Regions from separate parts of the Clostridium aromativorans genome, predicted to be linked through region 1. Evidence: riboswitches for the same ligand, from Rfam matches in the RefSeq annotation. Region 1 holds a riboswitch; each other region holds the start of a gene.

Evidence for each region. Region 1 has a riboswitch for thiamine pyrophosphate ahead of thiC (phosphomethylpyrimidine synthase ThiC). Riboswitches for the same ligand answer to the same signal wherever they lie in the genome.
Region 2: another riboswitch for thiamine pyrophosphate. It lies ahead of LN736_RS02860 (TatD family hydrolase); the one in region 1 lies ahead of thiC (phosphomethylpyrimidine synthase ThiC).
Region 3: another riboswitch for thiamine pyrophosphate. It lies ahead of thiD (bifunctional hydroxymethylpyrimidine kinase/phosphomethylpyrimidine kinase); the one in region 1 lies ahead of thiC (phosphomethylpyrimidine synthase ThiC).
Region 4: another riboswitch for thiamine pyrophosphate. It lies ahead of thiW (energy coupling factor transporter S component ThiW); the one in region 1 lies ahead of thiC (phosphomethylpyrimidine synthase ThiC).

What each region holds. Positions count from the first base shown of each region.
Region 1 covers NZ_JAJJPB010000015.1:77,206-85,472, forward strand. The annotation lists gene thiH (2-iminoacetate synthase ThiH) at 1-541, opposite strand, end outside; gene LN736_RS12055 (thiazole synthase) at 554-1,324, opposite strand; gene thiS (sulfur carrier protein ThiS) at 1,374-1,568, opposite strand; gene thiC (phosphomethylpyrimidine synthase ThiC) at 1,607-2,920, opposite strand; TPP riboswitch at 3,002-3,112, opposite strand; TPP riboswitch at 3,161-3,260, opposite strand; gene LN736_RS12070 (DUF3786 domain-containing protein) at 3,314-3,940, opposite strand; gene LN736_RS12075 (G1 family glutamic endopeptidase) at 4,162-5,151, opposite strand; gene LN736_RS12080 (DUF1788 domain-containing protein) at 5,419-6,000, shown strand; gene brxC (BREX system P-loop protein BrxC) at 6,021-8,267, shown strand, end outside.
Region 2 covers NZ_JAJJPB010000002.1:33,229-41,495, reverse strand. The annotation lists gene LN736_RS02880 (L-threonylcarbamoyladenylate synthase) at 1-496, shown strand, start outside; gene LN736_RS02875 (ABC transporter ATP-binding protein) at 615-1,364, opposite strand; gene LN736_RS02870 (ABC transporter substrate-binding protein) at 1,333-2,337, opposite strand; gene LN736_RS02865 (ABC transporter permease) at 2,351-3,103, opposite strand; gene LN736_RS02860 (TatD family hydrolase) at 3,120-3,854, opposite strand; TPP riboswitch at 3,921-4,022, opposite strand; gene LN736_RS02855 (LTA synthase family protein) at 4,104-5,954, opposite strand; gene LN736_RS02850 (RDD family protein) at 6,136-6,741, shown strand; gene rlmD (23S rRNA (uracil(1939)-C(5))-methyltransferase RlmD) at 6,745-8,106, shown strand; gene LN736_RS02840 (MFS transporter) at 8,204-8,267, opposite strand, start outside.
Region 3 covers NZ_JAJJPB010000010.1:25,058-33,324, forward strand. The annotation lists gene thiE (thiamine phosphate synthase) at 1-594, opposite strand, end outside; gene thiM (hydroxyethylthiazole kinase) at 585-1,394, opposite strand; gene thiD (bifunctional hydroxymethylpyrimidine kinase/phosphomethylpyrimidine kinase) at 1,434-2,234, opposite strand; TPP riboswitch at 2,367-2,469, opposite strand; gene LN736_RS09285 (amino acid permease) at 2,525-3,925, opposite strand; tRNA gene LN736_RS09290 (tRNA-Leu) at 4,254-4,340, shown strand; gene LN736_RS09295 (TetR/AcrR family transcriptional regulator) at 4,663-5,280, shown strand; gene LN736_RS19195 (hypothetical protein) at 5,277-5,414, shown strand; gene LN736_RS09300 (phosphoenolpyruvate synthase) at 5,374-7,401, shown strand; gene LN736_RS09305 (GntR family transcriptional regulator) at 7,677-8,267, shown strand, end outside.
Region 4 covers NZ_JAJJPB010000001.1:160,698-168,964, reverse strand. The annotation lists gene hflX (GTPase HflX) at 95-1,351, shown strand; TPP riboswitch at 1,480-1,579, shown strand; gene thiW (energy coupling factor transporter S component ThiW) at 1,715-2,197, shown strand; gene LN736_RS00775 (NTP transferase domain-containing protein) at 2,291-3,226, shown strand; gene LN736_RS00770 (xanthine dehydrogenase family protein molybdopterin-binding subunit) at 3,442-5,556, shown strand; gene LN736_RS00765 ((2Fe-2S)-binding protein) at 5,556-6,023, shown strand; gene LN736_RS00760 (FAD binding domain-containing protein) at 6,017-6,835, shown strand; gene LN736_RS00755 (NAD-dependent malic enzyme) at 6,937-8,267, opposite strand, start outside.

The sequences.
Region 1 (8,267 bases):
GGTACATAGTAAGACTATCTGCACCGGCTTCAACAAGTTCTCTGTATTCTTCCTTTTTAAGAGAGTATATTTCCAGACATATTGAACTGAAATATTTGTTCATTATTTTTACACAATCTCTTATATAGGAAACAGGCGAATATTTTCTGGATTCTCCTGTCAAAATTATTACATGTCTGAACCCCATGTCATGTACAGCTTTTGCTTCTGTATCAACTTCATCGAGAGTGAGTACCTTTCTGTTTATTTTATTTGTACAATTATATCCACAGTAAGCGCATCTATTTGAACAGTAATTGGCAACGTACATGGGAGTGTACATGACAACGTTTCTTCCAAAGTATTTAAGTGAAAGTCTGTGAGATTTTTGAGCCATCTCTTCCATATGCTTTTCGGCAGTAGGAGAGAGAAGCGCCAGAAAATCCCATTTATCCAGTTCCTCTTTATCTATTATTTTTTCAATTTGTCTGTCTGTAACTTTTTTAAAAAAGTTTTCATAATCAAAATCTTTTAAATTTTGCACTACATCATAAAAGGTCATTTTAAACACTTCCTATCTTAAAAATCCTGTAAGAGGAGATGAGGCTACGGCGACTTCTTTTTCAACACCGGGTTTTGAAAGAAAAGCTTTCCTTCCTGCTTGTATTGCAAGCTTGAAAGCTTCGGCTATGAGTACAGGGTCTTCTGCTGTTGCAAGGGCAGTATTTGCAAGTACTGCATCGGCTCCCATCTCCATGGCTTCTGCGGCGTGAGATGGCTTCCCTATACCTGCATCCACTACAACTGGTATATCTATTTCGTCAATTATAATTTTTAATAGTTCTTTTGTCTTAAGACCTCTATTTGTCCCGATAGGTGCACCCAGAGGCATTACTGCAGAGGCACCGGCATCTACAAGTCTCTTTGCATCCATTAGATCCGGGCTTATATAGGGAAGTACAACAAATCCTTCTTTTACAAGGGCTTCAGTAGCCTTTAAGGTTTCATAGTTGTCGGGAAGCAAGTATTTGCTATCTGAAATAACTTCTATTTTAACCCAATTTCCACATCCTGTTGCTTTAGCTAAATGTGCGAGCCTTATAGCTTCTTCTGCATTTCTTGCACCGGATGTATTTGCCACGAGTATGCAGCTTTTATCTATAAAATTCAATATGTTGTCATTTGGTTCTGCAGCGTGGATATCCATACGTCTCAGTGCTACGGTTATAATTTGTGCTTCAGAACTTTTTATTATATCAGGCACTATTTCATTTGATGTAAATTTACCAGTCCCAATAAAGAACCTGCTCTTTATTTTTCTATTTGCTATTATAAGTTCATCCATAAATTAAAATCTCCTTTAATTTTGATTTATTGTATATAATGTAAATTATCTAACCACCTCCGACATAACGGATTATTTCTACTTTGGAAGTGCTTGATAATTTTTTGGATTTGTACTGTTCCCTGTCTACTAACTCTAAATCCACTTCAATTACAACGGTGTTTTCGTCTATATTTAATTTGTTTAGTAATTGTGATACTGTCGTTTCGGGGGCAAAATCCAATTCTTCTCCATTTACGGTCATTTTTACACCTCATTTCAAAAGCAATTGGAATCGATGTTCTAGTCTTTATCCCGAAGGATATTTATGTTTTTTCCTTCCATTACCTTGTTCATGTTTCTTACAGCACACATTTTTCCACACATGGTACAGGTTTTTTTATCTTCAGGTGTTGAGCTCTTTCTGTATTTTCTGGCTTTTTCAGGGTCTATTGCAGTATCTAATATTTTTTCCCAGTCAAGTGCTCTTCTGGCCTCAGCCATTTTGTTGTCCCAATTTCTTGCACCTTTGATTTCCTTTGCAATGTCTGCAGCATGGGCAGCTATTTTGGCGGCTATAATTCCATCCTTCATATCCTGCAAATCAGGCAGTCTGAGGTGCTCTGCAGGAGTTACATAACAGAGAAAATCCGCTCCATAAGTTGCAGCAATAGCGCCGCCTATGGCGCTTGTTATGTGATCATATCCAGGTGCTATATCTGTTACTATGGGACCTAGTACATAAAATGGAGCATCATGACACAGCTTTCTTTCAAGCTTCATGTTGGTTTCTATTTCATTAAGAGCCATATGACCGGGCCCTTCTATCATTACCTGTACATTTCTTTTCCAGGCTTTTTTTGCCAGTTCACCTAAGGTCATGAGTTCCTTTATCTGGCTTGCGTCTGTAGAATCATCTATACAGCCAGGTCTACAGGCATCTCCCAGACTTATGGTTACATCGTATTTTTCACATATGTCAAGAATTTTATCGAAGTATTCATAGAAAGGATTTTGTCTCTTATTCAAGTTCATCCAAGCATACATCAAGCTGCCTCCTCTTGAGACAAAATTCATAAGTCTCGGGTTTCTCTTGAATATCTGTGCTGCTTCCAGATTTATACCGGCATGGATGGTCATAAAGTCAACCCCATCTCTTGCGTGGGCTTCTATAACGCTTAAAAGTTCCTCAGCAGTTATATCCTTTAATTCTTTATCATAAAAACCAACTGCATCGTATATGGGTACAGTACCTATCATAGAAGGAGACATAGCCACTAACTTGTTTCTAAATTCTCTTGTTTTCCCAAAACAACTTAGATCCATAATGGCCTCAGCTTTCATGTCTATTGCTTTTTTCACTTTGTCAAGTTCCAGATCTATATTACAGCAGTCCTTTGAAATGCCAAGATTGACATTTATCTTTGTTTTAAGCCCTTTTCCCACGCCTTCTGCACTTAAATTTTTATGATTTTTATTGGCTGGAATGACAGCTTTGCCTTTGGACATAAGGTGCATGAGATCCTTGACATCCATATTTTCCTTTTTGGCTACTATACGTATTTCTTCCGTGACTATTCCTTTTCTGGCAGCATCCATCTGGGTTGTATAATTCATTTTATCAATCTCCTTCTTGATTTTATGGATAAAAAAATAGGGAGCAAATGCTTCCCATAGGATATAAAAACTCTGAATGTTTTTTAAAACAGCGTAAATTTCCCTACGTTGGCATTATCCAAATCAGGTTATAAGGGTAAAAGATAGTATCTTACTCTCAGCCTATCAACATGGGCTCCCCTGTAACATTGTATTTTTAAATAAAAAAAGGAGTGTCTGATGAAAACACTCCTCGAATACACATTTTAAATATTTGCTTCCCTACGGTAGTGTTAACTACATCAAGTTCAAAGGGTCAGGTTTTACCTTCTCAACCGAAACGGTTCCCCCACAAACAATTCTATTTACTTTACATATATATAATAGCACTTATCCATATATATGTAAACATTTTTAAAAATTTTCCACTTGTTTTGCACATCTAATCAATTCGTCAGCCGCCTTTGAGCACAGGGAGGCCAGATCTTCTATGTGAATTTCTTTTGAGGCAGAAGAGTCAAAAAAGATGTTTGCCTGGGCTTCGAATTCTTCATCTGCCAGCCATAAGACCAGTACAACGGGCACATTTGGAAATATGTTAAACTGAAGTGACATATCTCCCAGGCATAGTTTTTTAGCATCAAGTTTTTTCCCGGCCTTTAGAAATAGTTCATCTCTGTTTCCGAAGTATTTGGTAAGTTTGTCTATACCATGGCCGGCAAAAAAATCATAGGTGCAGCCTACACCTTCTATTTCCCTGTAGGGTACCCATTTATTGGTCAGTCCACTTTTGGTGCATCTGCAGAGATAGCTCATGATCAGTATTTTATCCATTATCGTATCGGATTCATAAGATAGATCGTTGTGATTAAAATCCTTTAATGTAATAGAGCCTTCCGGATAGGAAATTAAATATTCCCTGTTAAAGTATTTTAAGGTGAACATATTCTTTTCAGCGTCATATTTTGCTCCACTTTTTTGGACAATTTCTTCCAGGGGACGCCGGCTGAATTTTTTACATAGATCCTTATAACACAGCACATAGTTGTTTTTCTTGTTTCCTATTGTGAAACACCTCTTTTCTATCAAGTATTTTTTGAAGCAGGAGACATGATATTTTAATTATATACTATTTAATATATATAAAAACAGCATTATATTTGTGAATGATAATGCTGTTTTTGTGTTATTTAACATAATATTTTTTGGCTTTACACTTCAAAACGGAAGCCGATTATGAAATTATCCGGCTTCTTTTTTGACTAATAGGCAGCAGCTGCTGCAGGTTGTCTGTAATGAGAATAATCTCCGGGATATCTTGAAATATGTTTTGATAAATTATCGGATCTATGTCTGAAATTGGAAATACTGTTGATGTTATTGTTGTAACTGGAGTTAGTAGTTGTTGTAAATGATTCACCATCTGCTCCGATCTCAGAGGGATAAATTGCGATATTTCCACCATTTGATATCATGGCAACAGGGTGAATTTTGTTGCTGGAATCAGATAATGAATTTCCATTGACTTTGGCCGATTGATATTTTACCTCATCCGCGTTTGCTAGAGGTAGAAGCTGATTGTTCTGATTAGCCGGATCTTCGCTGATCCATTCTGCGGATGTGCCTATTTTCTGCTCATAGGAAGAATCAAGGGTAGTGGATATAGTTTTTGTTACTGCTTCTCCTTTAGGCGTAGTTGCAGTGAATGTTAAATTCCATGTGGAATTCGAAGCCTTGGATATAGTTACACTGATAGTTGAGCCAATTGGGATACTAACTATATTCTGGGCAGCATCGGGCAATTTTTCCCAAAAAACTTCAACTATAGGTTGTCCATTTTGTATCTCCTCTATAGTTCCCATTTGAAGGAGATCTTCAGAATTTACTCCTCCCAAGCCTATCCATTGTGCGGTTGAGGCATTTTGACGATTGGATGTAATATTAGGTACTGTCCAACTTCCTGAAACGCTTGTATAAGTATTGTTCTGGGAAACAGGTACAGCTATATAGCCTGCCCAATTACCTGATTTTTCAGTGCTAGCTGGAAGATTAACCCTATTTATGGTGTTTTGAGGCTGGTAGTTATAAATTGAATGAGTTATATTCCTCTTTGGAAAATAATTTGATAAAATATAGCTGCCTCTGTAAGTATCGCCGAATTGTTCCTTTGCAATTGCAGATCCGGCTCCACTTCCCAATACCACAAATAATGCCAGCAGCAAAATTTGAAGTTTTTTTAAGATGTTTTTCATTGATTAATTTCCCCCTTCCATTATATTTATAAAAAATGAGTATATAAAAACTACTTGATATACAATAGTTTCTCGCTAATATATTACAAAATCGTGGTAATAATATTACCATATTGTAAATTTTTTGCCTTCAATTATATTTATTGTGAAAGAAATTCATTGTTGGTTAAATCAGGTTCTGAATTTACAAGGTTCTGTAGAAGGTATTATTATTTGTGATATAATAATTACTATAAAATTGGACCGCGTAGGAGATTGAGATAAAATATGAAGGATATACATAAGAGGATCGATGAAATATTACCACGGATAGCTGATCCGTATTTCAGACAGAATAAGGGACTTGGAGATGAAATAGGATTTTATATTTTTGATTATGATCCTAAATATGAGCTTTTAATTAGGGATAGAGTTAAATTTATAGAGGAAAAGGCAAAAAAAGCCTATGGGCTCAATATAATCGAGTTTGACCTTTATGATATTATTTTGAACATTTTAAAATCAAAGGGATATCTTGAAAAAAACTTTGAGATGGAGAAAAAAAAAGGAAGCAAATATGTTTTAAATGCAACCAAGAAAGCTCTTAGACTTACATTGAAAAATGATCTTATGGTAGGGTATATAGCAGACAGGATTGGCGGAAGCGATATAATATTTTTAACTGGAGTTGGAAAATCATGGCCTATAATCGGATCATATGGAGTGTTAAACAACCTGCATAGAGTTATAGAAAAACAACCTCTTGTTATGTTTTTTCCAGGCACCTATGATGGAGGCTCCCTAATGCTGTTTAATATTTTAAAAGATGACAACTATTACAGGGCATTTCAATTAATAGATAAGTATTGAATTATGGGGGAGACAAAAAAATGAAATTTATTTTGAAGGATATGTTTTATAAAGAAATAGACAGGGATATAAAAGGTGTTATCAAAGTTGGGCAGGAAGATGATGAAAATGTAAAACAGGAACTAGATGAATATGTTGTAACCAGTGAGTTAAAGAAACACATAGATGAGTTTTTTGAAATGTATAAAACCAGTATACTGGAAGATACGGATAAGAACGGGGTGTGGATTTCAGGATTCTTTGGAAGCGGTAAGTCCCACCTTTTGAAAATATTATCCTATCTTTTGGAGAATAAAATTATAGATGGTAAAAATGCTATTGATTATTTTAGTGACAAGGGATTGGATAATTTTACTCTTGAGAATATGAAACTGGCTGGGGATACCCCGACCGATGTAATTCTTTTTAATATAGACTCCAAATCAGAGGCGGATTCTAAATCGAATAAAGATGCCATTGTAAATGTGTTTAATAAAGTGTTTAGTGAAATGCAGGGTTTTTGTGGATCAATGCCATGGATAGCGAATATGGAACGGCAGATGGTTAAAGACGGTGTATATGAGAAATTTAAAAGATTTTTTAAAGAGATGTCCGGAAAGTCATGGCTTGAATCAAGAGAGGATTTTTATTATGAGGAGGATTCAATTGTAAAGTCGTTATCTGAAACTACAAAGATGAGTGAAAAATCTGCAAGGAATTGGTACAATAAATGTGAAGAAAATTATTCACTTAGCATAGATAAATTTACATCTAGGGTAAAAGAATACATTAAATCAAAGGGAAAAAACCATCATGTTATATTTATGGTAGACGAAATGGGACAATATATTGGAGATAATACAAAACTCATGTTAAACCTCCAGACTCTGGTGGAAGATCTCGGTACTAAATGTGGTGGAAAGTGCTGGGTTGTTGTCACTTCACAGGAGGGTCTGGATGAATTTACAAAAGTAAAGGGAAATGATTTTTCTAAAATTCAGGGAAGATTTAATGTCCGGCTTTCACTGTCTTCTGCAAATGTTGACGAGGTAATAAAAAAACGTATACTTAGGAAAAAAAATACTGCCGAAAGTTATTTGAGATTGTTATATGAGCAGAAGGAATCAATAATAAAAAACCTGCTGACTTTTACATCAGATACTGCAGAAATGAAAATTTACAGGAATGAAAAGGAATTTGCAGAAGTCTATCCTTTTATACCCTATCAGTTTAATCTCATTCAATCTGTATTCAATGGAGTGAGGGAACATGGGGCATCCGGTAAGAGTCTATCCAGGGGAGAGAGAAGTTTGCTGGGGGCATATCAGCAGGTTGCGGTGGATTATATGGAAGAAGATACAAGGATGCTTGTCCCTTTTTCCTCCTTTTACAAAACTATAGAGATCTTTCTGGACTCCTCCATTAGATCAGTTGTAATTTATGCAGAAAAAAATGAAAAATTAGATGCCTTTGACGTGAAAGTTTTGAAACTGCTATTTCTTTTAAAGTATGTAAAAGAAATAAAAGCAAATATAGAAAATATATCTACACTGTTGGTAAATAGAATAGATGCAGATAAATTGCATATAAAAAAAGATGTACAGATTTCTTTGAAGAAACTTATGAGGCAGACACTCATTCAGAAAAATGGAGAAGAGTATGTATTTCTCACAAATGATGAACAGGATGTAAATAGGGAAATAAACAACATGCCCGTGGATATTGGAAAAGTCACACATAAGATTTCTGAAATCATTTTTGATGATATATATAATGGCGCTAAATTTTCCTATTCGAGAAGGTATCAATTTACTTTTAATAAAATAGTAGATGACAGAACAATTGGTTCTCAGATAAATGAAATAGGAGTGAGGGTAATAACTCCAAGTTTTGAACTGTCCCGTGATTCCAGTGAGGCCGAATTAAAACTTCTATCTGTCAGGGAAGGTAACGTTATTTTAGATATTTCACAGGATTATTCATATCTTGATGAAATAGAAAACATGTTGAAGATAGATGAGTATCTCAGAATTAAAAGCGGTATAAAATCCAGTGCTGCCGTAGAAGATATCAAGGTAAAAAAAAGCAGGGAAAGAGGAGAAAGAGCTAAAAGGGCTAAATTCTTAATAGAAGGGTCAATGGAAAAAGCACCTATATACATAAATGGAAGTTTAGTAGATATAAATGAAAAGAATCCTATAGACAGAATGAACAGTGGATTGAGAATATTGGTGAATTCCAAATACAACAAGCTGAATTATGTAGAAAAATTTACTAATAGTGTAAAA
Region 2 (8,267 bases), on a different contig from region 1:
ACTAGAATCAACAATTATAGATATGTCCACTTCAGCACCCGTGCTCCTAAGACCGGGAGCAATAAGCCTGGATGACATACGTAATGTAATTCCAAATCTTATATATAAAAAGGATTTATTGAGCGTAAAGGGAAATGAAGTTCCAAAGGCTCCAGGAATGAAATACAGGCACTACGCACCGGATGCACCAGTAACATTGGTTGAAGGCGATTATACAAAGACCTCACAGTGGATCAAAGAAAATGCGAAGGAGGACAATGCTGTAATTTGTTTCCAAGAATTTTTAAATGATTTTAAGAGCTGTCAACACATATATAGTTTAGGAAGTTTTAAAACGTTAAACACAGCAGCTCAAAAGATATTTGATCTGCTTAGAAAATGTGATAAATTGAATGTAAATCATATTTATATACAAGCTCCTAACGACAGGGGCTTAGGGAACTCTATAATCAACCGATTGGAAAAAGCAAGTGCAGGAGACATTATTCATATATAAGTTATATTGGTTATGGAAGAAAATTGGAAGCATATAGAATCACTTTATACTTCCAATTTTTTTAATAGGTCTATAAATTATCGAATTAGCTTAGATTAATGTCCATGCTGTTTGATTCCTAAAGCAACTTTAAAATATCAGCTTTCATGTTCAAAAGTTCCTGGGAAAACAACCTGTTTTCTTTATTGCCCCTGCTAAAATTCACGATTATCTCTTTTTTTACCCTGCCGGGCTTTGAAGAAAGTACATATATCCTATCTGAAAGTACAATTGCCTCTTCAATATCATGGGTTACAAAGAGTATACTCCGATGGAGCTTCTCCCTCATTTTTAAAATCCAATTCTGCATTTTTCCACGGGTTATTGAATCAAGTGCACCAAAAGGTTCATCCAAAAGCATTATCTCCTCTGAGGAGAAAAAAGTTCTCAAAAAACTGGCCCTCTGTTTCATTCCACCTGAAAGTTCATAGGGATACTTATTTTCATAACCCCCCAGTCCGAACATGTCAATGTATTTCTTTGCATCTCTCCTCGACTGTTTTTTATCATTCCCCTTTATATCAAGGGGCAGTACTACATTTGAAAGAACAGTCTTCCAGGGCAGAAGAAGATCCTTTTGCTGCATATATCCTATATCACCTTTTACAAAAACACTGCCGCTGTCCTCTTTGAGAAATCCTGTTATTATATTGAAAAGTGTGCTCTTGCCACAGCCGCTGGGCCCAAGTATGGAAACAAATTCTCCTCTTTTGAGATATAGGGTTATATCCTCAAGTATTGTCTTGTCTTCAAACTTCTTGCACACATTTTCAATCTCAACCATCATTTCATCACTATTATTTTGGCAGAAATTCATTTGTGAATGCATCACTTATTTTTAACTCCTTTTTTATAAGGCCTTTGTCCTTGAGAAATTTAGCATAACGCTGCCATACCTGGGATTTCATAACTCCCCATCGCGGTGCATCTGATACATACTGACCAGCCATATATTTCTGACTTTGAAGAGCCAGATTCTTGTCTATTTCAGGTGCATATTTTAAAAGTATATCTGCACTTTCTTCAGGATGTTTTATGGAGTATTCGTAGCCTTTGGCGGTAGCTGCCAGGAATTTTTTTACCTTTTCGGGATTCTTGCTTATAAGCTTGTTACTGCTTATAAGAATAGGTGTATAGTAGTCCAGAGCCGGATCCAGATCTTTAACGGGTATGTAATCAAGCTGCTCTCCCTTCAACTTGGCCTGTATACCTGTCCAACCCTCAAATATCCATGCAAAATCTATATTTTTCTTTGTAGCTGCAAAAAAATCGTCATTTCCGATATTCACTATCTTTACCTTGCTGAAATCTCCACCGCTCTTCTCCATTACAGCTTTAAGCACTGCTTCTTCTGAAGGTGATCCCCATCCTCCATATACTTTTCCCTCAAAATCTTTAGGGGTTTTTATATTTTTGCTCTTAGGTGCGGCAAAACCGGAAGTGTTGTGCTGTATTATTGTGGCAATGGCTTTTACAGGAAGAGGATTGTTACTTGTAAGTGCATAGGTGACATCTTCCTGATAGCTCACTCCAAAATCACCTTTTCCAGCAGCTATAAGATTTGTAACACTTCCTTCTGAAGGCTGAACTATTTTCACATCCAGTCCCTCATCTTTATAATATCCTTTATTTAGGGCCACATACAATCCGGTGTGATTTGTATTTGGAGTCCAGTCCAGTATGACAGTGGTCTTATCCAGGGAATTTGATGTATCCTTTTTATCGCTTGTTCCACATCCTGATATAGCAATTACACTTATAAAAACAGCCAGTATCAACAATATAAATTTACTTTTTCTCATTATTATCCCCCTCTTATTTCCAATGTATTATTTTTTTACCTATAAAGTCTATGATATAGATTATCGCAATGCTCACTACAACAATAACCAGAATTGAGGCAAATACCTTATCAAGCTGGTAGGCATTCTTGGCCCTCACCATATATACACCTATTCCGCTGTCTCCTCCCAGCCATTCGCCTATAATTGCAGACATTATCATGTAAGTTGCAGCAATCTTCAAACCTGAAAAAAAGTTGACCAGAGCATAGGGAAGTTTAAGATGGTAAAATATCTGAAGTTTGGAAGCCTTCATATTATGAAATAGATTTATGTAATCCACATCTATCTTTTCAAGACCGTCTACAAGACTTACAACTATGGGAAAAAAGCATACCGTTATCACAACTATTATCTTGGGAAGTGCTCCAAATCCGAACCATATTATAAAAAGCGGTGCTATAGCTATAGTTGGAATGGTCTGGGATATGAGCAAAATAGGATATAGTGATTTCTTAACTGTATGAAAGCTGTCCATTATTATGGCCAATATAAAAGAAAGCACTATGGATATAAAAAATCCTACAAAAGATTCATAAAGCGTTGTTTCCGCATTTTCCATTATGTTTCTAAAATCCAAAACGAGGGTCTTTATAATATTTGACGGCGAGGGAAGGATATAGGGTTGTATATACTGAAGACCCACCACCATCTGCCATAAAGCCACTACTACTGCTATGGTTATCACCGGGTACATCTTATTTTGAATATTTCCTGATTCTTTCATTCTAAACACCTTAAATTCACAATTTCAATCTGTTGAAATTACTGGATATTTTATTTTTTAACTCTTCATACTGAATTCCCTTTATGTTTGAGATTTTTCTGACAATGCCTTCAACTTCCCAGGGATATCCATACCGTTTATTCACCCACTCAAGGGAGTCGGGTCCATCTGTTTCCGTCAATATTCTGTCCAGGGGGAGAATATTGACTATTTCATCTGTAATCCTGGAATAGCCTATATCAACGCTTATGGTGAAAAAGCAACCACATTTTAAAAGCTCCTTGAGCACATCCATATCACCGCTGTACCAGTGAATTATCGGTGTTCTCAATTTATACCTTTTTATATATTCCAGTATCTTATTTTCTGCTCCCTTGGTATGGATATTGGTTATCTTGTCATATCGTCTGGCCCTACTCAAAAAGTATTCAAATACCATGTCCATTTTGGGATATTTTTCTCTCTCCGGTACCCAGTAATAGTCAAGACCTATTTCCCCTAAAGCCTTACACTCCTTTATACAATCATCAAACCTATCCAGATTACCATAATTTTTATGTGCTTCCCAGGGATGTATTCCAAAACAGGGTATTATATTCTCATTCTCTTCACTTATCTTTTTCGTAAAAATATAACTTTTCAGGTTCATGGAGCATCCCAGTGTCTTGATATCATCTTTTTTTATAATATCAAGAGCTTTCTTTAAGTTTTCTCCATAAAAATCCATATGATTGTGGGCATCAACAAGCATTTCAATTATCTCCTATATAACTTTGACAAAAAACAAAAGCACTATCACAAATAGTGCTTCAGGATACAAATTACAAAGCGGTTTCCCTACGTCGGCGCTGCCCGAATCAGGTTCAAAGGGTTAAAGTTTTCACTTTTCTCAGCCGTACCGGCACCCCTGACACTACAGACAATATTAAATTTGCTACATTATTATTATAATATCACTTGTTTATAAAAATGTAAACATTTCATGTACATATCCGCAGTTTTATTTATCCAACTTGTCAATGACATTATGTTTTAATATGTAATCAGAATATTCAAGCTGATTCAACACATCCTCTTTGTCTTTCCTCAGGCTGCTATTCTCAGGCACTTCCTTTCCGGTCTTTACATCATAGTATACATCATCCTGGGAAGAAGAATAATAATTTTTATCTATAAAGGAACCATTTCTAAATATAACCTTCTGATTTTTAGGGTTAAAAAGATCTTTTCCAAACATATTTTTCCCGGGCAGATCAAATAAGTTACACACCGTAGGATATATATCCATTTCACCTCCATATACGTGATTCACACCTTTCACCGATTCGTTGGGAAAATGTATTAGAAGAGGTACCTTCTGAAGCCCTTCCCAATCCATTTCGGAAGTTGAATTTACATTCAGGAATTTGAACAGCTGCTGCTCTTTATCTTTGGGTATTGCATAGTGATCACCGTAGAGCATTACAACTGAATTTTCAAGCGTGCCATTTTCATCCAGAGCATTTAAAAACACTCCCAGTTGTTCATCTGTATAATGTATGGCTTTTAAATAATTTCCAAGAAGAGTACCTTTTAAATTTCCCACATCAAAATCACCATATTTATCCACATCATCATAGGGAAAGTGACTGGTCAGTGTTATTAAAAAAGCATAATAAGGTGATTTCATATTGTTCAATTTTATCAGAGACTGGTTCAAAAAAGATCTGTCACTGAGTCCCAAACCTATGGATTCATCTTTCTTATAACTTTTTTCACCATAGAAATTATCAAAGCCAAATTTTTTGTACATTATCTGTCTGTTCCAAAAATTTTCTCTAAAGCCGTGAAATGCTGCTGTACTGTAACCGTTATTTTTAAAATTTTCGGGCATGGCACTGAATTTATTTCCGGAATACAGAAAATACACTGCCCCAGCCGCTGCCGGATATATCGAATTGTTGGTCATAAACTCCGCATCGGAAGTTCCCCCTGCCGCTACCTGATAATAAAAATTATCAAAATACACTGACCTATTCACCCATCTGTTCAAATTCGGAGTTATTTCCTGTCCATTTACAGAAGCATTTATTACAAATTCCTGAAGGGCCTCTACCTGTATCATTATAAGATTTTTTTCCTTTGAATATCCTTTCAGATTTTTATTATCTGATTTATTATTATCCATAAAAGTATTTATGGCATTTATTTTTTCTCTGGAAACAGGTGTCATTTTGGTTATATTGGCTGAAAGTGAATTATAGATGTCTAAACAGTGATAATTCAATACACCTAGTTTTCTACTTATATAAACCTTATTATACATTGCGCTCAAAAGTCTGGGCTGCTCTTTTGAAAGTCCATAAAAACTTATAAAATCCATACCAATACCAAATAAGAGAAGCACGACAGCTATTGATATCCTATAATTCAGCGGAAATTTGTTTTTTCTCTTTCTAACATATCTGTTCACAAAGGGAATTATAAATATAACATCAGTGAAATATAAAAAGTCCTTTATATTCATCAAATTTGACACACTGGATTTTACAGCTCCAAGCTGAAATCCACTTATAAGCACGGGAAGAGATATTATGTCCTTAAAATATCTGAAATATATGATATCACTTACTATAAATGAACTTATTACAATATTGAATATATAGAGCATCCTGGAACGTGCCTTTGCTTTCAGAATCAAAGATATGGAGATTATAATTATTACCGGGGCAATGGCCGGAATGAAAAGAGATATAATTTTTATATACCCTGTTTCTAAATGCCTTCCATACATCAATATCTTAAAAGTTACACATACTATAAAAAATACTACATCCAAAAAATCTAGAAAAAACGAATTCAATCTATTCATATTAAATATCCTCAATCATCAATTTATTACAATACTAAAATTATAGAACTAATGAATAAAATTGTAAAATAATATGTGAACAATAATAAAAGATTTTTTATACCTATTTACATAGATGTCATAGTGTAGCATAATATATTTGTTATAGAAAGGTTAAAAAGAAGAAGGAGGTATATGTTTAATGGGAGAAAATGATGAAAATAAAGATAAACTTTCAGTAGATGAAGAAGCAAAAAAGCAGTTTTTAGAAGAACTTAAAAATAAAAATATGGAAGAGAAAAGAAGATTTGAAGAAATTAAAAGGAAGAAAGAACAGGAAAAAGAGGAACAGCTCAAAAGGGAGGAAGAAGAGAAACAAAAAAAACTTTTGGAAGAACAGGAAGCTGAAAAAAAGTTGGATGAATCCAGCCTGCAATCAGAGAAGCCCCAGGAAGAGGACACTAAAATTGACAATTTTAAAGCAGATAGTGCTGAAATCGAACCTGTGTCAAAGAAAAAAACTTCTGACCGAAGTACAGATCTCAAAGTCAAAAACAACCTGGTACCCTGCAATCTGAAACTTTCCATTATAGATACAGCTGTATCGGCTGTAGTTTCTTTAGCCTGTCTTTATTTATTTGATCTTATTTTAAGAACCCTGTTTGGACATTATATAGCAGATATGAAAGGCATGTACATAATATTATTTCTAATAGTATCTATCTTATATCCTGTTATAATGAGAAGCTGTAAATCCAGGAAAACATTAGGTGAAAAATTTGCCAAAGTACCAAAAGGAGTAGATTAAAAATTGAAAAAGGGCAGCCAACATGAATTTTTTATAGAAAAGTTAAAATTTCCAGCAGTTGGAATCGCACAAAAGGATGGAATAAAGGTATTTATAAAAAACTCTGTGCCAGGTCAAAAAATAAAAGGTCAGATTACAAAAAAAAGAAATGGATATGCAGAAGCCAAAATCGTGGAAATAATTGAAAATGTAAACTATGCAATAGAGCCCTTATGTCCCCACTTTAACCTCTGCGGCGGATGCAATTTTCAGTTTATTCCCTATAATATACAGGTTGAATTAAAAAAGCAGCAGGTTTTAGACCTGTTTGAAGAATCTTCTATCAAAGGTTTTAAATTCTTGGGTATAGAAAAAAGCCCTGAGGAATTTCATTACAGAAATAAAATGGAATTTACTTTTGGAGATGAGCAAAAAGGAGGATCTCTCACATTGGGAATGCATATGAGGGGGAAATCCTTCGGCATTGTGAATGTAGATAAATGCAAAATAGTAGATGAGGACTTTACTGTAATTTTAAATGAAATCGTCACCTATTTCAGGAAAAAGGAACTGCCTTATTACAGAATACGGAGCCACAGGGGATATTTAAGAAATGTGGTAATTAGAAGAGGTAAAAATACAGGGGAAATCCTCGTAAACATCGTTACTACTTCACAAATTGATTTTGATTTCAATGAAATAACTGAAATATTGAGAAATTTAAATTATAATGGCAAATTGGTGGGTGTACTTCACACTATAAATGACAATTTATCGGATGTGGTAAAAATAGATTCAATGAAAATACTATGTGGAAACGATTATATAATAGAAGAAATTTTAGGATTGAAATTTAAAATTTATCCGGAATCATTTTTTCAGACCAATTCTAAGGGCACCGAAAAGCTGTATAGTATAATTAAGGATTTTTTAAAGGATACTTCCTCAAAAACGGTTTTTGACCTGTACTGCGGCACGGGAACTATAGCCCAAATATTATCTCCCCATGTAAAAAAAGTACTAGGAATAGAGCTTGTAGAAGAGGCAATAAAATCTGCGAAAGAAAACATAAAATTGAATGGAATAGAGAATTGTACATTCATAGCAGGAGATGTATTACATATAATGAAAACTTTAGAGGATAAGCCCGACATAATAATACTTGATCCCCCAAGGCCGGGAATCAATCCCAAAGCAATTAAACAGATTATAGATTTCAATGCTCCTGAAATAATTTACGTGTCCTGTAATCCTAAAACTCTTGTAAATGACTTAAACATATTTATCCAATCTGGATATATACTGGATAAGGTAAAACTCATGGATATGTTTCCCCACACTGTCCATGTGGAGACTATAGTTTCGCTGCAGAGAACACATACGTAGAAATTCTGCATCTTCCACTGAATTCTTTCTTTCGGGGATATATAATTTAGATGTGTAAATTTGAGTTTGTCAACAGGTCCAAAACTTCACACTCTCATTATATTTGGCTCACCTTGCTAAATTTCTTGTAAAATAGAAACATTAATACTGCAGCAGTCAGA
Region 3 (8,267 bases), on a different contig from region 1:
TGCAGCAGCCTTTATATCATTCTTTCCTAAGATAGCAGAAATTACGGAGATGCCATCCACTCCAGTAGATAATACATCTTTGAAATTCTGCTCATTAATTCCACCTATGGCAACAGCAGGTATGCTTATACTATTGTATATTTTACGTAGACCTTCTATACCTATTGGCGTATCTATATCCTTTTTAGTTCCAGTGAAAAATATAGTTCCTATTCCAATGTAATCTGCACTATTTTTTTGTGCATCTACAGCTTCTTCCACAGTACCTGCAGATATTCCTATTATTTTATCTCTGCCCAATATCTTTCTGGCTGCGACTAAGGGCATGTCGCTTTGACCAAGATGTACACCATCTGCATCTACAGCTTGAGCTATATCCAGTCTGTCATTTATTATGAAAGGAACTTTGTAATAATCAGTAACTTCCTTAATCTTCAGTGCTAATTTGTAAAATTCCCTTGTGGAAATGTTTTTTTCTCTTAGCTGAACCAAAGTGACGCCGCCTGAAATTGCATCTTCTACAGCTTTGGATAGATCAATATTTTTTAAAAAACTTCTGTCTGTAACCAAATATAGACTATAATCTATTTCCATACTATTTTGGCACCTTCTTTTAATTTTTCTTCACTTAACTGATATATGCAGTCTATGAGCTTAACTCTAAAGCTTCCAGGTGTATTTGCTGCTTTAAAGGCTTCTTCTCCAGCTATATTCATTGAGAGTATGGCATTTACAGTAGCTGTGAATTTATCTTCAGATGCTCCACAGGCAGCTCCGCAAAGGGCACCCAGCATACAACCGGATCCAGTAACTTTAGTAAACATTTCTGTGCCGTTTTCAATTACAGCACTTCTTTTACCATCTGTTATGAAATCCTTTTTACCGGTGGCAGCAACTGTGCACTTGTATTTTTGAGATAAAGCTATGCAGCATTCTAAGGCACCTTCTCCAGTATCAAAGGAATCTACACCTTTTACATTGGAGGATTGTCCTGCCAAAAATTTAATCTCTCCTATGTTTCCCTTTATGACATCAATTTTTCCAACCTGGAGTATTCTGTTTATAACTTGAATTTTTTTTGGCACGGCGGCACAGGCTACAGGATCTAATACTACGGGGATATCATGGATTTTTGCAGAAGTGCTGGCTAAAACTGCGGCTTGTTCCTGCTCTTTATTAAGAGTTCCTAAATTTATGTACAGGGCAGATGATAATTTGACAAAATCAAAAACCTCATCATAGGCCTCACACATAGCAGGGGAGGCACCATAAGATAGGAGAATATTTGCACAGTCATTTATGGTAACATAGTTGGTAATACAGTGGACAAGAGGTATTTTATTTCTAACCTCTGATAATATTTTTGTTACTTTGTCTAGATTTATATTGTTCAATTTTTTAACCCCCTTTAAGTTTAAAAATAATTTCTTCTATTAAAAAGTTATACCGGCTTTTTTATAAACTTCTATAAAATGTCCAACAGGGCCAACTCCATGACCAATGGGAAATGAATTTTCTATTGCCTTAGTTATATATTGCTTTGATAGGTTTACTGCCTTTTCAATATTGTGTCCTTTGGCTAAATAGGAAGCTATAGCGGAAGATAAAGTACATCCTGTTCCATGAGTGTTTTTAGTGTTTATTCTATGACCTTTAAGGGATAATACCTTATTATCGTGAAGCAAAATATCATTGGCATCATTGCATCTATGGCCTCCCTTTACGAGTATGCTCCTTGCACCCAGTTCTTTTATTTTAAAAGCTGCACTTTCCATATCTTTTTCATTTTTAATTTTTAGTCCGCTGAGAACTTCTGCCTCTGGAATATTTGGAGTTATTACATCTGCAACATTTACCATAGTTTTTATTGCTGTTTCTGCTTCAGGTTTTAAGAGAGAATATCCGCTTTTTGATATCATTACCGGATCGAGTACTATATTTTTGGCCCTATATTCTATTAAGAGCTTTTTTATTACAGATATGGTTTTACTATTTGAAACCATTCCGATTTTTACTGCATCTACTTCGATATCGTCAAATATGGATCTTATTTGAGCCTCCACAATTTCAGGAGTTACGTCCAGTACATCTTGTACACCTATAGTATTTTGGGCTGTAACGGCAGTGATTACACTCATTCCATACACGCCAAGTGCACTCATGGTTTTTAAATCAGCTTGTATTCCCGCACCACCTGAGCTGTCAGAACCTGCAATTGTCAATACTTTTTTCATTAAAAACACCTCTAATTTTGTATTTGTTTAAGCAACTCCAAGGTTCTAAAGAAGCTAGGAGTGCTGGCAGTGATAGACACCGTATAAATATAAAAGGTGTATGCGGAAAAGCATACACCTAATAAAAATCAAAAGTCATGTGAAATTGCTTCCCTACGCCAGTTTTATCTGGATCAGGTTCAAAGGGTTAGAGAATATCTCTTCTCAGCTATATAAAGCACCCCCACAGCCTATTTTATTTTAAACTCATTATACTACCTTGATAAAAATTTGTAAATCAATTTTAAATTTTATTCTTCTGGTTCAGATTTTGTAGGATTAGAGGTCTTTTTATTTAAGCCAAGTATAAAATAGAAAGCTAGTATAAGTAAGAACCAGAAACATCCTACAATAAGAGCAATCCTAGTATCTGGGCTAAAAGCTAGCATTACGATGACGAAAGCTAAAAATGCCAGTACAATCCAGTTAAGATAAGGATATCCAAACATTGGAAAATGCAACTTTTTTATTTCTTCCGGAGTAAGTCTTTTTCTAAACTTCATCTGTGCTATCAGTATAATGCCCCAAGTCCAAATTGCACCAAGTGTAGCTACACTTGTAATGTAAGTAAATACCTTTCCAGGTACCAGAAAATTAAGAACAACTCCAATTAACATAAAAAATGCAGAAATCAAAATGCCAGTAGCTGGAACATGGGTTTTACCAAGCTTACTAAACTTTTTTGGTGCTGTTCCCTGCAGGGAAAGATTGTACAGCATACGTCCAGTACTGAAAATGCCGCTGTTACAGGAAGATAAAGCTGCAGTCAATACTACAAAGTTTATAATACCTGCTGCTGCAGATACACCCAATTTGCTAAATGTTAAGACGAAAGGACTTCCAGTTGTACCAAGGGTATTCCATGGATAGAGTGACATTATTACAAAAAGTGCACCTACATAAAATATAAGTATTCTCCAAAGTACTTTGTTGATAGCTGACGGTATCGTTTTCTCAGGATTCTTTGCTTCACCTGCTGTAACGCCTATGAGCTCTGTGCCCAGATAAGCAAACATAACCATTGTTACTGCAAGCATAGGTCCCCATCCACCTTTAGGGAAAAATCCTCCATGTGTCCATAGATTTGAAATTCCGATAGGTTTTCCACCATTACCGAAACCAAATATAATCATGAGCAACCCTAGTACTATTATTGCAATAATTGTAACTACTTTGATAATTGCAAACCAGAATTCAAATTCACCGTAGGCTTTTACTGCAATTAGATTTACGCATGTCATTATAATAAGTGCTGCCAGTGCAGGTATCCACTGAGGCATAGTTGGAATCCAGAATTTAACGTATACGCCTACAGCTGTAATTTCAGCCATACAGGTTACCACCCACATAAACCAATAAGTCCATCCAGTCATATATCCTGCCAATGGACTTATGAATTCATTGGCATAGGCGCTAAAGGATCCGGAAACAGGATAGGAAGTCGCCAACTCACCTAGAGCTCTCATTATGACAAACATAGCTAGTCCAGCTATAATGTAAACCAATAGAATTGCTGGCCCAGCTGTTTGAATAGCAGTAGCAGAACCTAAAAATAGCCCTACGCCAATTGCTCCTCCCAGGGCTATCAATTGAATATGACGTTCTTCTAAGCCACGCTCGAGATTCTCATTTAATGCATCTTGTTTACTCATTGTGTTCCTCCTTAGTTGGTTAAATAAACCTTAGGATAATTACTTTAAAATTATTTAATTTAAAAATTTATCACCTTCTATGGCTATCATACATTATTTAGAATATTCTCAACTAAATAATAGCATATTTTCATTTACATAACAACTAGTATTTAAAATTTTCATTGAATTTACAATTATTTTAGATTTAAATAATGTTATTTAAAAAATATAAAAATAGTAAGATAAAAGTCATATACTGTTTCACAATATGAATATTATTATAAATTTGCTTTTATACTGCCTCTTGACCACAGGTGATATTTGTGATATTATACTTTTGTCACTTGCCGAAGTGGTGGAATTGGCAGACGCAACGGACTCAAAATCCGTCGATAGTGATATCATGCGGGTTCGACTCCCGCCTCCGGCACCATAGATGTAGAACAAAAAGAACACTTTGGAATTTTCCAAAGTGTTCTTTTTGTTCTATTCTTAAAAAATAGAACAGATCAAAAGATCAATGTGATTTCTTTAAAATAATGTTGACCTGGTCGGTTCATGAGAATATAATATTATATAAACCGATTCGGTTTATATAATGATTCTAAGGTTCTTAAAAAAAAATTTTCTCATAGGTAAATCACTGCAAGCCTTAGAATTACCTCATCCAGGCGCGTAGCAGTGTTTATCTCTCTTTAAAAAGTCAACAATATTAGCAATAGTAGCATTTGGATGAATTTTGAGAGGTGAGCTTTTTGAAAAAATTTTTTAATTTGCCTGTAGAGAAGCAAAATAAAATCATAGATGTAGCACTTAAATCCTTTGGTAAAAATGGCTATAAGAAAACTTCCATAGGGGACATTGCTGCTGCAGCAGGAATTTCAAAATCCATGGTGTTTCATTACTTTGGTACAAAAAAAGCTTTGTATTTTTATTTAATTGAGCTATGCGACAATATTATTATGAAAGAAGTTGATGAAAAATTTAATTATAAGGTTACTGATTTCTTTGACAGAATTAAGCTTTCATCTAATATTGAAATTTCTGTTATGAGGAAACACCCTGCAATTCCATCCTTTTTAACAAGCATGTATTTTGAAAATGACGGGGAAGTAAAAGGTGATATAAAAACCATTATTCTAGCAAAAGGTGTAGATTTTAGGAACAAAATTGCTTTTGATGGTGTAGATTTTTCAAAATTTAAGGAGAATGTTGATCCAAAGCTTGTTATAAAGATACTTCTTTGGCTTACTGATGGATATATGAATCAATTGTCAAATAGGACAGCAATAAATTATGAAGCTTTTTTTAAGGAATTTGAAGAATGTATTGATTTACTCAGAGACAATCTTTATAAGGAGGAATATGTATGAATCCCTATGTGTTGGATTTCAGCAACATTGATAAATCAGATCTACCTTTAGTGGGCGGTAAAGGTGCTAATTTAGGAAAACTGTCTAAAATCAATGATATTATGTGTTCCAGAAGGTTTTTGTATAACTACTGAAGTCTATAAAAAAATTGTCTGTGACAATTCTGAATTTAATAGCGTAAATGATCAATTATCTTTTTTAAAGATAATTGACAAAAGAAAAATCAGTGAATTCAGTAAAAAGGTTCGGGAGATTATAGAACAGATACCTATCCCGATGGAGATTATAGAAGAAGTCTTGCATTACATTTCAAAGCTTGGCGAGAAAAATGCATATGCAGTGCGTTCAAGTGCTACGGCAGAAGATTTGCCTCTAGCTTCTTTTGCTGGTCAGCAGGATATCTATCTCAATATTAAGGGAATGAATAATATATTGAAATATGTAAAAAAGTGCTGGGCGTCACTTTATACGGACAGAGCGGTAATTTATCGTATACAAAATAATTTTGATCATCGAAAGGTGTATCTCTCTGTAGTAATACAAAAAATGGTTTTCTCCCAGGCCTCAGGGATAATGTTTACTGCAGATCCTGTAACTTTCAACAGAAAGGTAACATCTATTGATGCAAGTTTTGGCCTTGGTGAAGCTCTTGTATCAGGTCTGGTTAATCCAGATATCTATAAAGTGAGAGAAGGAAAAATACTGTATAAAAAGATATCTATCAAAAAACTCGCTGTTTCGGCACTGCAAAATGGTGGTACAAAAGGGAAGGACATTGATACTGCAAAGCAAAATATACAGACCCTTCGGGATGAGCAAATTTTACAACTGACAAATATAGGCAGAAAGATTGAGAATTATTTTGGATGTCCACAGGATATAGAATGGTGCCTTTGTGAAGGTAAATTTTATATTGTTCAAAGTAGGCCTATAACTACATTGTATCCTGTACCATCAGAGGCTGTGGATGGAAAAAATCATGTATATATTTCATTTGGGCACAGACAGATGATGACTGAAGCCATGCGGCCACTAGGAATATCTCTTTTTCAAACTTTATTCAAGCAGATGGTTGGCACTCCCATGAATGAAATGGGCGGAAGGCTTTATATTGATGTATCCCGTGAACTTTCCTCGCCATTTATCAGGATGTCTTTTTTCAAAGGAATGGATGCGGTAGATGTCTTAATGAAGAATGCTCTTGCTGATCTTGTAAAGCGAAAGAATTTTATCAAGACTCTGTATAGGAAGAAGACAGCTATGGCTTCAAAATCAATGTGGCTGAAATGGATACTATTTACTATAAAAGATTACAGAGCAAACAACCCTGCTATTCTCAGCAATATCAAAGCTTTTGGACCAGGTGCCCACAGTATGAAATTTGAACAGAACTTGATAGAGGCAAAACAAAAAAAACATGAAATTATAAACCGTCTTGAAAGATTGCACGGTGGAAAGGGAAAAGCAAGGAAGTTCAAAAAGGCAGTTAGCGTCCTGCGCAATTATGCCGGTTATCGTGAGTTTAACAAGTATGTTTTGGTGTGGTATGACTGGATTATTAAACAGACATTTATGAAAGAAGCAGATGCTTTAGTCCATAAGGGTATAATACAGGAAAGAGAAGATATATATTATTTGACTTTTGAGGAATTTAGAAAAGTTGTTGAGGCACATGAAATAGATTACAATATCATAAGTAAGAGAAAAAAAGATTATAAGACTTTTCAAAAACTTACGCCTCCACGTGTTATAACCTCCGAAGGTGAGATCATAACAGGGCAATATAATAGGGATAAAATACCTAAAGGTGCTATGGCGGGAGTACCTGTTTCATCTGGAAGCGTTGAAGGCCGGGCACGTGTTATTTTAAGAATGGAGGATGCGGATATAGAGGAAGGCGATATACTAGTTACAAAATTTACTGATCCCAGTTGGACTCCGCTGTTTGTATCCATCAAAGGTTTGATTACTGAAGTAGGTGGAATGATGACACATGGAGCTGTTGTTGCAAGGGAATATGGTCTGCCTGCAGTGGTAGGTGTTGAAAATGCTACGAAATTGATCAAAGATGGACAGAGAATAAGGCTGAATGGGGAAGAAGGATATGTGGAAATTTTGTAATGGGGTGCATAATAAATTATTTGGAGATGAATTTTAATGAGAATAATTTCCGTTTTGATATCATAGGTATTTTATATAGTAACTTTTTCGGCTGCATTAATTATTTATGCATAATTTTTTTGGAATGGTGCATTGTGAACTGTGAATTAAATAAAATGTATTTAAAGATAAAGATAGTATAATTATATTCCACTTGCATTTAGTATACCATGGGAATTATAATTAATTATGGGATATGAGAATTATATTAAAAAAGATTTAAGGGGGTAATGCAAGTGGAATATCAATTTTCACCCATAAGATTTGATAATAGGGGATATATTCGAGATTCGGTATTTTCTATTTTACGTAATGCCATACTGGATGGAAAATTAGAGCCAGGCCAACGATTAGTGGAGCGCAGTATTGCAGAACAGTTGAAGATAAGCAGGACTCCAGTACGTGAGGCAATCCGTCAACTCCAATATGAAAGGTTAGTAACATATATTCCACGTAAAGGTGTAGTAGTTTCTGGATTTAGCAAGGATGATATCGAGGAAATTCAACTTATTAGAACTACATTAGAGGCATTGAGCTGCAGCATTGCGGCTGGAAAAATCAATGATGAAGAATTGGACTATTTGAATTCAATTGTTAATCAAATATCAGATGAATGTGAAAAGGAAAATAACGGAAAGTTAAGCATGCTGAATAAAAGGTTTCATGAATGTATATGGAAAGCAGCAGATAGCCCACATTTATATTATTTTATAAATACACTCTGTGAATATGTTAATAAATTCACCCATTTGACCTATACTAAGCCTGGTAGAATCCAAGAAGTTATATTAGAGCATAGAGCAATAGTTAATGCTTTACAAAAACAT
Region 4 (8,267 bases), on a different contig from region 1:
TTTGCGTATATCTAATAGTTACGTATATTCCGTTTACTCAATGCGCAGGTAGCAGGCCTGTGTTTTTTATTTCAATAAAAATGGAGGAATATATATGGAACGGGAGAAAAAAGCTATAATAGCAGGAGCAAATCTTAATAATGATAAGGATTTTGCAAGCCTTATGCAGGAATTATTCAGCCTCGCAGAGGCATGTGATATAGAAGTAGTTGGAGAGGTGACGCAAAAATTAAATAAAGTGAATTCATCTCATTATCTAGGCAGTGGTAAAATTAAGGAAGTATGTGAATTAGTTGATGAGAAAAATGCAGATGTGGTAATTTTTGATGACGAGTTGTCACCTTCTCAAATTCGTAATTTAGAAAAAAGCTTAAATTGCGGTATAATAGATAGAACTTCTTTGATTCTTGATATTTTTGCAAAAAGAGCAAGGACTAGAGAAGCCCAGCTTCAAGTGGAGATAGCAAAACTTCAGTATATGCTCCCGCGATTGATTGGATTTGGGGAATCCATGGATCGTCAAGGAGGGGGATCGTCTCTTAAAAACAGAGGTTCCGGCGAAACAAAATTGGAACTTGACCGTAGAAAAATTGAAAACAGAATCAGTGGCCTGAATAGAGAGCTGGAAGTGCTTGTGTCACAACGTCAAAATCAACGAAAAAAGCGTAAAAGAAGAGATATACCTGTGATTGCTTTAGTGGGATATACTAATGCAGGTAAATCTACGGTTATGAATGCCATGATGGATTTGTTTAATCCGTCAGATGATAAACAGGTTTTTGAAAAGGATATGCTGTTTGCAACATTGCAAACTTCTGTCAGGAGAATTGATCTGCCAGATAATAAGTCCTTTTTATTGACGGATACAGTGGGATTTATCAGTAAATTGCCCCACTACTTAATAAAGGCATTTCGCTCAACACTAGAAGAAGTTTCTGAAGCCGACATGCTTATTCATGTGGTGGATTACTCAAATGCCAATTATGAGAAACAGATGTATGTCACCATTGATACATTGAGAGAACTGGGTGTGGAGGATATTCCCGTTATTTACTGCTATAACAAAATAGATTTAGTGGAAGGCAAAATTCCTGAAAGTAAGGAGGACTATGTATATATTTCCGCCAAGAAAAAATTGGGAATGGATAAATTAGTGGGGGCAATTCGTAGAAAAATTTTTGAAAGCTATATTTGCTGCAAATTTCTAATTCCTTATGATAGGGGAAATATAGTAGCTTATTTTAATGACAATGCAGGAATAAAGTCAACTAGTTATGAAAATAACGGCATACTTTTATCTGTAGAGTGTAAAAAATCTGATTATGAAAAATACAAAAATTATTTAATCTAGATTGGCATTTATGATGGATTTAACTATTAATGAAGTGAAATTAATTAGACAGTGTTTGGATGAGAAGATAGTTACTTTACAAAATCCTATTTAAGTAGTATGCTGTTGTTAAATTTAATATTATTAATTTAGTTTTGTAGGGGGACCTCCCGGTTGAGAAGGTTAAAACCTGACCCTTTAAACCTGATATAGTTAATACTATCGTAGGGAAGCAAAATATTTATGATTGATTTATATTTAGTGCTTACCTTAGTGGTAGGCATTTTTACGTAAATTTTCAAGGTGAAAATTTCACCCTCAAGAGCTAAATTATATTTTAAATATTATATAGTATAAGGGGGAAATTATTTTGAAAACAAAAAAATTGTATATGCAGCCATGCTTACGGCCATTGGGGTACTAGGTGGAAGTGCCATATATTTTCCTATAGGAGCTTCTAAATGTACGCCAGTTCAACATATAATAAATGTGATAGCGGCAGTCACTTTAGGGCCGGTTTATGCAGTATTGACAGCTTTTTGTATTTCACTTATAAGAAATTTTACTGGCACTGGAACACTTTTGGCTTTTCCAGGAAGTATGATAGGAGCTTTTTTTGCAGCTATACTTTATAAAAGAACAAATCAAAAACTTTTTGCAGTTGCAGGAGAAATTATAGGAACAGGTATTATAGGATCACTTCTTTCATTTCCCATTGCAAAATTTATACTTGGTAAAGACGTAGCTGCTTTCTTTTTTGTAGTACCTTTTTTAATAAATACAACAATAGGCAGTTTGATAGCATATTTTATATTAAAGTCCATAGAAGCAATAAAGGGTAGTGCAAATAATTTAAGACAAGACTAAATCAATGGTCCCTGCCACGCTGTGTAAAGCAACAAAATTTTAGCTAAAAAAGTAAGCATGGAAAATTTGCATTATTTTGACGGGGTAAAAGATATGATTATAAAGAAAAAAAAGGAAAAAATAACAGGTGGCATAATTGTAGCGGCAGGAAAGATATCTGAAGGTAATGATGAATGCTCATTATTGAAAATTGGATCTATTACTGCAGTAAAAAGAATTGTTTTGACCTTTCAGCAGGTTGAAATTTCACCGATTGTAGTGATAACTGGATATGAAGCCAGGGAAGTTGAGCATGATTTGGCTGATTACGGAGTTATATTTTTAGAAAACAAGAATTATGAAAATTCACAGATGTTTGATTCTGCGAAAATTGGATTGGAATTTTTGCAAGATAAATGTGATCAGGTGATATTTAACCCTGTAAGTATTCCAATGTTTACACCGGAGACCATTCAGAAGATGATGGAATGTGGTGCGGAGGTTATTTCTCCATCCTATCATGGAAAATCTGGACACCCTCTTTTGATATCTTCAAAATTGATTCCAGACATTTTAAAATATAACGGAAATATGGGAATGAGAGGAGCCATTAGGAGTATTAAAGTGAAAAAACAACTGATGGAGATAGAAGATGAAGGTATCCTTCAAGATATGGATGATATTGATCACTTAGATCAACTTCTAAAAAAGCACAATCAACACATTCTTCATCCTTTTGTTAGAATAAGTATTGAAAAGGAAACCATGTTTTTTAACTCGAGGACAAAATTACTTTTGCTGCTGATTAAAGAGATGCACTCTGTAAGAGGTGCATGCAGACATATGGCATTATCTTACAGTAAGGCGTGGAATATGTTAAATCAACTGGAACAAGAATTAGGTTATGCAGTGGTTGAAAGAAGACATGGTGGCAGCAGAGGCGGGAAAACTTTTTTAACAAAAGAAGGAGCAAAGTTCTTAGAAAAATATCAGCTTTTTGAACAAAACGTGCGTCAATATGCAAAAGATGAATTTGACAGACTATTTTAAAATCCAGAATTTTATGTAAAGCAAGTTCCTTTGACAAAGAATTTGATGAAATATACCCTCTATTTTATAATGAATGTAACAGATATGTTTACTTATTATAAATGTTAAGAGGGTTTTTTATTTTACCCTATATGAATTTAAACGTATTCACATAAGGTAAAATGAATAAGTATCTTTGTAGTTGTGAATTGAATAAAACATATAGGAGGAATTATATGGAAAAAATAAGCAGATCTATAAAGAAAAAGGATCACGATGATAAAATAAGTGGACGTGCTTTATATGTAGATGATTGTGTAATGGAAGGAATGCTTTATGGCAAACTTCTTCACTCTACTAAAGCAAAAGCACGCATTGCTGATGTTGTTGTACCTAAATTACCTGAGGGATATTATGTTGTGAATAAAAATGATGTGACAGGGGAAAACCGTGTTCATATAGTTCTTGATGATACGCCTGTATATGCTGAGAATACTGTGGAATATATCGGTGATCCAATTTTGATGGTTGTTGGTCCCGAACTTGATGAAGTTAAAAGGATTTTAAATGAAATTGTTGTAGTATATGAAGAGCAGATACCTGTTCTAGACATGCGCAAATCCAATACTGTTTTTTTTAATTATAATTATGCAAAAGGAGATATAGATAGGACATTAAAGGAAGCAGACCGTGTTTTTGTGGAAACTTTTCAAACAGGCTATCAAGAACAAGCCTATCTGGAGACTCAAGGTATGATTGCCTATCCTCATGGGGAAAGAATGACTGTACGTGGTTCCATGCAGTGCCCATATTATGTACATGGTGCAGTTACAAAGGCACTTGGATATGATGAAAAGGATGTACAGATTATTCAAGATGTTACTGGTGGGGGATTTGGAGGTAAGGAGGCATTTCCATCCATACTTGCCTGCCAGGTAGCGGTAGCAGCGAAAAAAGTTAACAGACCGGTAAAAGTTATATTTGACAGGCGTGAAGATATGGAATTTACTTCAAAGCGGCACCCTTCAATATGCACTTATAAAGTGGCTGTAAAAAATGGTAAAATTACTGGCATGGATATTGATGTATTGTTTAACAGCGGTGCATATACTACTCTGTCGCCTGTAGTTTTGCAGCGTGGTGTAATTTGTGCAAGTGGTGTATACGATATAGAAAATTTGCGTGTTGTAGGACGTGCGGTTAAGACCAATACTATACCCTGCAGTGCATTTCGAGGCTTTGGTGCTCCCCAGACTTTCTTTGCGGTAGAAATGATGATGGATCATATTGCCAGGGAAATGGGTGTTGATTCTCTGGAACTGAAAGAAAAGTATATTGTTAAACAGGGAGATTCAACGTCCACCAGCGGTAAGTATCACTTCCATGTACCTTTACCTGAAATGATTAAGCAAATTGACGAACTCACTGATTATCGTGATAAATGCAAGAAGTATAAAAATCAGAGGGGAAGATATCGTAAGGGAATTGGTATGTCTGTGTTCTATCATGGCTGCGGTTTTACGGGCAGTGGAGAACGCGATCTCATCAAAGCTGTTGTTAAAATAAGAAAAAACTCAGATGATACTGTAGAGATTTTGGCCAGCAATTCTGATATAGGCCAAGGCATAAAAACTACTTTTAGTAAAATTGTTGCAGATACACTTGGAATTTCCTATGACAGGGTTTTAATACAAAATCCAGATACGGATCGTGTACCTGATTCAGGTCCTACAGTAGCCAGCCGTTCCCTTATGGTAGTCGGAGAACTGCTTAGACGTGCAGCGGGAAAACTTAAAAAACAGTGGGAATCAGGAAAAGAACAGGTTGTAGAAGAACACTTTATAGAACCTGATTTTGTAATTCCATTCAGCCTTAAAGAATTCAAGGGAGATGCTTATCCAACTTATTCCTGGGCTGCTAATGTGGTTGAGGTTGAAGTAGATACTCTAACTGCAGCCACAAAGGTATTGGGTGCATGGGGGACTTATGACGTAGGTGTGCCCATTGATATGAATATTATAAAAGGACAGATGCAGGGAGGCTTCCTTCAAGGTATTGGATATGCTTCTATGGAACAGATAAATTGTAATGAAAAAGGAAGAATTCGTAATAACAGTTTTACTGATTATATTATTCCCACTGCAGTGGATGTGCCTAATCTGGTAACGGAGATTATCAACAATCCATACACTCATGGACCTTATGGAGCAAAAGGCGCAGGCGAACTTCCCCTTGTCGGTGTAGCTCCTGCTTATATCGAAGCTATGGAAAATGCTCTTGGTGTAAATTTAAATAAGGTACCATTTACCCAGGAAGATACTATGAAGGTTTTACAGGGGGTGCTTAAATAATGATAAAATTTATTCTCAATGGAAAAGAAGTGGCATCTACAGCGGAAGCAAATGAGCGTTTGCTGGATATACTTCGAAATGAATTCCGTCTTACAGGCGTGAAATGCGGATGTAAGGAGGGTGAATGCGGAGCCTGCTCTGTAATTCTCGATGGCAAACTTGTCAATTCCTGTATGGTGGCTATGGGAAGTATTGAAGGCAGTTCTGTCATGACTATTGAAGGTTATCGTGAAACCAAGCGTTTCGAAGTAATAAGCAGGGCCTATGCTTCTGTAAGTGCGGTGCAGTGTGGTTTTTGCATTCCTGGAATGGTACTTGCTTCTGAGTGTATCCTTTCCAAAAATCCAAATCCTACAGAAGAAGAAATCCGTGAAGGTATTTCTGGAAATCTCTGTAGATGTACCGGCTACAATGCTATAGTTAATGCAATTTCTATAGCAGCAAAGGAGGGAAAAGGGTTATGGTAAATTGTTATCAAGCGGCATCCTTGGAAGCGGCACTGAAAATCCGTGCAAAAGAGTCTGTCACGCCTTATGCTGGAGGTACTGATTTAATGGTTAAACCAAGAAAAGATGCTGAATATCTATTTTTAAATAAAGTACCTGAAATGAAAAAGATTGTAGAAGATGAAAAATATATCCGTATTGGAGCGGCATGTACTTTTACAGAAATTATTGAAAGTAAATTGACACCAGCTATTTTAAAAGAAGCAGTGTCCCAGATCGCTGCACCGGCAATTCGAAATCTGGGAACTGCTGGAGGTAATATATGTAATGGTTCCCCAAAAGCAGACAGCGCATTGGTATTTTTTGCTACGGATTCTAAGTTGAGACTTGTGAGCAGTAAAGGTGAACGTGTTATTCCAATTACTCAATTTTATCTTGGACGAAATAAGACTTCGCTGCAAGATGATGAATTGTTAGTTGAAATACTTATGGACAAAACAGGTTTTAACAATTACTATTATAAAAAAGTAGGGGCAAGAAATGCTCTTGCTATTTCAAGGGTTTCCTTTGCCGGTGTGATCAATATTGACAAGAGCATAATTAAAAGATTTATTACTGCATTTGGTGCAGTCAGTGATATTATATTAAGAAAGGATGATATTGATTCAATGTTCGTGGGAAAGACCATTGAGGAGGCAAAGTCTGTTAAGGAAGATTATCTTGCAGCATACGATAGGGCAATTGTCCCTATAAGGGGCAGGGTTTCTGCGGAATACAGAAAAGCTGTCTGCATGAATTTGCTTCGTGATTTCCTTGAGAGCGAGGGAATCTGATTTATATTAGATGACTTAAACTAAAGTGGAAATGTGCCTGGATTTGTATAGATCAAATTCAGGCACATTGTTTTATTTGAAAGTTAGCACATTATCTCAATTTAAGAATTACTTGTATAATAGGGTTCCCAGATTTCATCTTCTACTGCTTTTTTAGCATCAGATATAGGTTTTCTATTTAAGCCCTCTTTTACAGCTTCCTTTACTACAGCAATGGCTACAAGCTTGGAGGCTTCTCTAAGTTTATCAACTGGAGGAAGAATAGGAGCCCCTGGTTTTGAGAGATCCTGCAGGGATGCAATACCGTGCGCTGCGGCAGACAACATGTCATCTGTCACTATTCTTGATTTTGCAACTATTATGCCAAGTCCCAATCCAGGATAGAGAAGTGCATTATTAGCCTGACCTATGATATAAGTTACTCCTTTGTAGGTTACAGGATCTGACGGACTTCCTGTAACTACGAGTGCCCTGCCGTCACTCCATTTTATTATATCCTGTGCCGCTGCTTCACAGAGTCTTGTAGGGTTTGAAATGGGCATAATGGCAGGTCTTTCATTTATTTCAGACATAGCTTTTATTACTTCTTCTGTAAAGGCACCATGTACACCAGAGGTGCCGATGAGTACGGAGGGTTTGACTTCTCTTATTATTTCAGCCAGATTTTTTAAAGGATTTTTAAATTCATTTTTCGATCTCGTATATTTTTTTTGTCCCTCCGTAAGAGTATCCATATCGTCAGTAAGAAGTCCCTGACGATCTACAAGGTAAAATTGTTTTTTAGCTTCTTCTTCAGATAGGCCATTTCGTATCTTTTCCTGGAATATTTGATCAGTTACACCTATTCCAGCAGTTCCTGCACCAAAGATCACCACTTTATGATCTTTAACAGGTATATTTGTGGCCCTGGCTACAGCGTTTATGGCAGAATTCATCATCACACCAGTACCCTGAATGTCATCATTAAAGGTACAGATTTTTTTTCTATACTTTTCCAAAATAGTTCTGGCATTTCCGCGGCCAAAATCCTCCCAGTGAAGAAGTGCTTCAGGAAATAATTCGAGACTTATCTTTACAAATTGATCTATGAAATCGTAATATTTTTTACCTGTAACCCTTCTGTGCTTATTTCCCAGATAAAAGGGATCATTTAAAAGTTTTTCATTATTGGTTCCCATATCTATTACTACAGGAAGGACATTCCTGGGATTTACCCCTGCAGCTACAGTATAGACTGCCAATTTGCCGATAGAAATATCAACGCCCTGTACTCCCCAGTCTCCTATGCCAAGTACGCCTTCACCATCAGTTATAACTATAAGCTTTATTTCATCCAGATCTTTGAGGAATGCCTGAATGGATTTTTTTATATCTTCGGGATGATCTATCGACAAAAAAACAGCGTCCTTTGGAGTATCGTAATTTTTGGAAT